One region of the Streptomyces yunnanensis genome, then DNA from elsewhere that is predicted to be linked to it. Evidence: riboswitches for the same ligand, from Rfam matches in the RefSeq annotation. Region 1 holds a riboswitch; the other holds the start of a gene.

Region 1 (2,382 bases):
AGTGGTAGCCGGCTTTCGCGAGCCGGGCGCCCGGGTCGGACCCATCGGATCCGGTATGCGACATGGTGTGGTGGTCCGCCATGTCCTTGCTGTGGGCTTGGGCGGCTTTTGTCAGCTTTGCGTTGAGGGTCAGGGGGGAGCAGCCGGCCTTGCCGCGCTCCTTGTTGACGAGCTCCAGTACGCGGGCCGTCGCGTCGGAGGTCGGCGCGGCGGAGGCGGCGGCCTTCGGGGCCGCGGCGGGTGCCGCCGACGCGGTGCCCGTCCGGTGGTGGTGCAAGTGCCTGGCCTCGTAGGGCTGTTCGCCGCGGCAGGCCATGGCGACGGAGGGGACGCCCACGGCGGCCACGGCGAGGGCGGCGACCGTTATCCGCCGGTAGTTCCGCGTCCTGCGGTGCTTGCTCATGCGTGACCTCGCTCGTTCGTTGCGGTTCGCCGTCGGACGGTCGGGTCCGCCCCGTTCTCGGTGCCTGGGTGGGGCGGGTGCCGCGCCGGCCGTCATTCTGAGAAGCGCCGCATATCCGGGGCAATGGGGCTTTCTCCTACCCGTGGTAGTAGCTCCCGTACCGGCTTGTCATGGGCGGATGGTCGTGCTGCCCGGCTCCCCGGTGACTCCCTTCGTGCCTGGCGTGCCGTCAGGGGCCCGTGGGGCGCCGGTGAGTGGGCGAAAGGATCAGGGGGGCCGGAGGGCGTCGCCCGATGTGCACGTCATCGCCAGATCAAGGCGGACAAAGCCCAATTTGTCGCCGCGACGGGCACTACTATGCGCCGTAGTTCGTGACGCAGGCCCCTATGACGGATGTCACGGGCGGGGGTGGAGCGGGGGCGAGCGGGGTTCGGGGCGCGTCGCGCCTGCGTGTCGCGGACTGTCCGGCGTGGCGTCGTCCGGTGGTGCCTGTGGCGCGCGGAAGGGATGACGGCCGGCAGGGCTGGATTTACTAGGACGTCCAACTATATATTCGAGGGCGAAGGCCCGCGGTGCAGGGAAGCCGGTGTGAATCCGGCACGGTCCCGCCACTGTGACCGGGGAGTACGCCGTCGAGCGAGACGCCACTGACGTGTCAGACGTCGGGAAGGCGGGCGGCGCGCGCTGATCCGGGAGTCAGGATACCGGCCGCGGGATGTTCCGTGTTGTCCACGAGGATGGAGAAGACACGCATGGCACCGGTGTGCATCCACGGCCCTGGCGATCTCGTCGGGCAGGCATCGCGGACGGCCCCCGCGGCCCCCGCCACCTGACGACCCTTGCGCCATACGCGATCCCGCGCGACCGACTGACGGCACGCCCCGCAACCCGCGGGCCTGCCCCGGTCCGGCGCGCCATCCCCTGGATCCCACCTGACGAGAGCAGGCATCCATGGTCCGTGAACGAACCCATGAGCCCGTCCGCGACATCACCCACTTCGTGGGCGGCACACACACCCCGGGAACCTCGGGGTCCTACGGCGACGTGTACGACCCCAACACCGGCCGGGTCCAGGCCCGGGTGCCGCTCGCCACCCGCGGTGAGACCGAGGCCGCCATCGCCGACGCGACCGAGGCGCAACGCGCCTGGGGGGAGTGGAACCCGCAGCGTCGGGCCCGCGTCCTCCTGCGCTTCCTCCAACTCGTCGAGGACGAGCGGGACGCGTTGGCCCGGCTGCTCTCCGGCGAGCACGGCAAGACCCTCGCCGACGCGCACGGCGACATCCAACGCGGCCTGGACGTCGTGGAGTTCGCCGCCGGCGTCCCGCACCTGCTGAAGGGCGAGTTCACCGACAACGCCGGCACCGGCATCGACGTTCACTCGCTGCGCGCCCCGATCGGGGTGGTCGCCGGCATCACCCCCTTCAACTTCCCCGCGATGATTCCGCTCTGGCAGGCGGCTCCGGCCCTGGCCTGCGGGAACGCCTTCATCCTCAAGCCCTCCGAGCGAGCCCCGTCCGTCCCGCTGCGGATCGCCGAACTGTTCCTGGCGGCGGGGCTGCCGCCGGGCGTGCTGAACGTCGTCAACGGCGGCAAGGAAGCGGTCGACACCCTGCTGACGGACCCCAGGGTCGGGGCGCTCGGCTTCGTCGGCTCCACGCCGATCGCCGCCCACGTGTACGCCACCGCCGCCGCCCACGGCAAGCGCGCGCAGTGCTTCGGCGGCGCCAAGAACCACCTGATCGTGATGCCGGACGCCGACCTCGACCAGGCCGTGGACGCGCTGATCGGCGCCGGCTACGGCTCGGCGGGCGAGCGCTGCATGGCGGTCTCGGTGGCCGTCCCCGTCGGCGAGGCCACCGCCGAGGCCCTCGTCGCGCGACTGGCGGAGCGCATCGGGCGACTGCGGGTGGGCCGGAGCGACGACCCCGAGGCGGACTTCGGGCCGCTGGTCGGCCGGGACGCCGTGGACCGGGTGCG
Region 2 (2,382 bases), 1.5 Mb from region 1:
CTGTTCGAGGATCCGCACCACGGCGCGGGTGAAGGCGGTGCCGCCGGCCCCTTCCTCGCCGCTGAAGATCCGGCGGTTGGGCTGGGCGGCCATCAGCAGCGAGACGGGCTTGCGCAGGGCGTGGAAGGCGCTGTCGGCGTTGCCGGAGTAGCAGCACTCCAGGACGATCACGACGCGGTCGGCGCGGGCGTTGTCGAGGCAGGAGAGCACGGTGTCCTGCCAGGAGACGGTGGTGTGGCTCTGGCGGGTGTCCGAGGCGCCCACCATCAGCTGGAGGTCGGCGCCGTCGTTGCCGACCCAGCCGTGGCCGGAGAAGTACACCAGCAGCAGGCCGCGCGCCTCGTCGGCGGCGGTGCGCAGGGCGGTGCTGAGGTCCTCGGGCCGGTGCGGCCGGCAGACCACCACCTCGTCGGCGGTGAACAGGTCGGTGCCGGGGCGGGTCAGGGCGTGGCGGAGCGCCTCGGCGTTGTCCTCGACGGCGGGCAGGCGGGTCAGCGTCTCGTAGTCGTGGACGCAGATCAGCAGGGCGCGGTTGACCTTGCCCCGGGCGTCGTACTCGGACATCCGGGTCAGTCCTCGCCGGTGCTGCCGTCCTCGTCCGCACGGCTTCCGGTGCGGGGGCGCGCGGACCCCGGGCCGGCCGGCTGCTGCGGGCCCTCGCCGAGGTCGTGCACCTGCGGGCCGGCGCCGACCGCGACCGAGGGCTCCTCGCCCTCCTCGCGGGCCTCCCGGCGGCGGCGCAGCCACTCGCGTAAGGCGATGCCCAGTCCCTTGGTGATCTCGGCGGCGACCGCCCCGACGACGACCAGGATCAGGTCGTCGACGCCGACCGCCATCGCGCCGTCGGCGGCGTCGCGGCCGGGGCCCTCCTCGGGGCGGGGCCGGCGCTGCCAGTCGTGCTGGTGCCGCGTCAGCCAGGGCTCGCGCTCCAGCCATGCGGTGAGGTCGTCGATGTCCTGGCTCGGATTGTTGGTACCCGTGACCCTGATGCGGATCTCGTGGCGGTCGGCGCTCTCCGGCATCCCCCGGTCCCCCTCCCGGCGGGCCCCTTCGCCCACCGTGCACCAGATAGTGGCGCGGGAGGCGTGCCAGGGGCAACCGTCCGTGAGCCGGCGGCCACCCTGTGGCTTTGGCCACAGGTCCGGCGGTGGGGCTGCTGCGCAGGTCAAGGGTGAGTTGACGGGCCTTCGCGGGGCGTGGTGGACTGCCGGGGCCAATCGGCGACAGCAGAGGAAGTCCGGTGCGAATCCGGCGCGGTCCCGCCACTGTCACCGGGGAGCGCTCCTCCGACGAGGGCCACGGCCCGTACTCCGTACGGGCGGGAAGGCCGGGGGCGGCGCCGATCCGGGAGCCAGGAGACTCTGGTCGCCGTCACGTCGAGCCAGGGCGCGGACCCTGAGTGAGGACATACCGCCATGCCCGGCTGCCCGTCGAGAGCTCCCCTGCCCGCTGCCGCCGGGTCCCTCCGAGGGCGGACGGCGGCCTGATCCGATGCGCGGCGAACACGCGGGATATGCGTGCGGCGCGGTCCTCGGCTACCTCGGCGACCTGATCGCGGCGGATCCGCGGCGCGGCCATCCGGTGGCCGCGTTCGGCCGGGCCGCGGGCGCCGTCGAACGCCGGCTGTGGCGCGACCACCGCGGCCACGGGACGGCGCACACCCTGGTCTGCGCGGGCGGCGCGGCCGTCGGCGCCGCACTGCTGGAGCGCGCCCTGCGGGACCGTCCGGGCGCCCGGACCGCGCTGACCGCGGCGGCCGTGTGGGCCGTGCTGGGCGGCACCTCGCTCGGCCGGGAGGCGCGGGCCGTGGGCGGTGCGCTGGCCGTCGGTGACCTGGACGTGGCGCGGGAACGGCTGCCGCATCTGTGCGGGCGCGATCCGCAGTCCCTGGACGGGCCGCAGATGGCCCGTGCGGTGGTGGAGTCGGTCGCCGAGAACACCTCGGACGCGGTGGTGGGCGCCCTGGTGTGGGGCGCCCTCGGCGGCGTGCCCGGCCTGGTGGCGTTCCGGGCGGTGAACACCCTGGACGCGATGGTGGGTCACAAGTCGCCGCGCTACCGGCGGTTCGGCTGGGCGGCGGCCCGTCTCGACGATGTCGCCGGCTGGCCCGGCGCCCGGCTGACCGCGGCGCTGGCGGTCCTGGCGGGCCCGGACCGGCGCGGTGCGCTGCGGGCCTGGCGGGCGGACGGCGGGGCCCATCCGAGCCCCAACGCGGGCCCGGTGGAGGCGTCGTTCGCGGGGGCGCTGGGCGTCCGCCTGGGCGGCACCCTGGCGTACGGCGGGCGGGTGGAGCACCGGCCGGTGCTCAACGGCGGCGCACGGCCGCCCCAGGTGCCCGACATCGAGCGGGCGGTGCGCCTGTCCCGGCGGGTGGGCCTGCTG

What was found. A riboswitch is a leader RNA that binds a small molecule or an ion and turns the genes downstream of it on or off. The one in region 1 is predicted to bind cobalamin.
Region 2: another riboswitch for cobalamin. It lies ahead of MOV08_RS30930 (cobalamin biosynthesis protein); the one in region 1 lies ahead of MOV08_RS37545 (CoA-acylating methylmalonate-semialdehyde dehydrogenase).

What each region holds. Positions count from the first base shown of each region.
Region 1 is NZ_CP095749.1:8,563,364-8,565,745, forward strand. Features, by position in the region: gene MOV08_RS37540 (CAP domain-containing protein) at 1-403, opposite strand, end outside; cobalamin riboswitch at 957-1,130, shown strand; gene MOV08_RS37545 (CoA-acylating methylmalonate-semialdehyde dehydrogenase) at 1,355-2,382, shown strand, end outside.
Region 2 is NZ_CP095749.1:7,098,059-7,100,440, reverse strand. Features, by position in the region: gene MOV08_RS30940 (caspase, EACC1-associated type) at 1-564, opposite strand, end outside; gene MOV08_RS30935 (hypothetical protein) at 570-1,022, opposite strand; cobalamin riboswitch at 1,231-1,361, shown strand; gene MOV08_RS30930 (cobalamin biosynthesis protein) at 1,492-2,382, shown strand, end outside.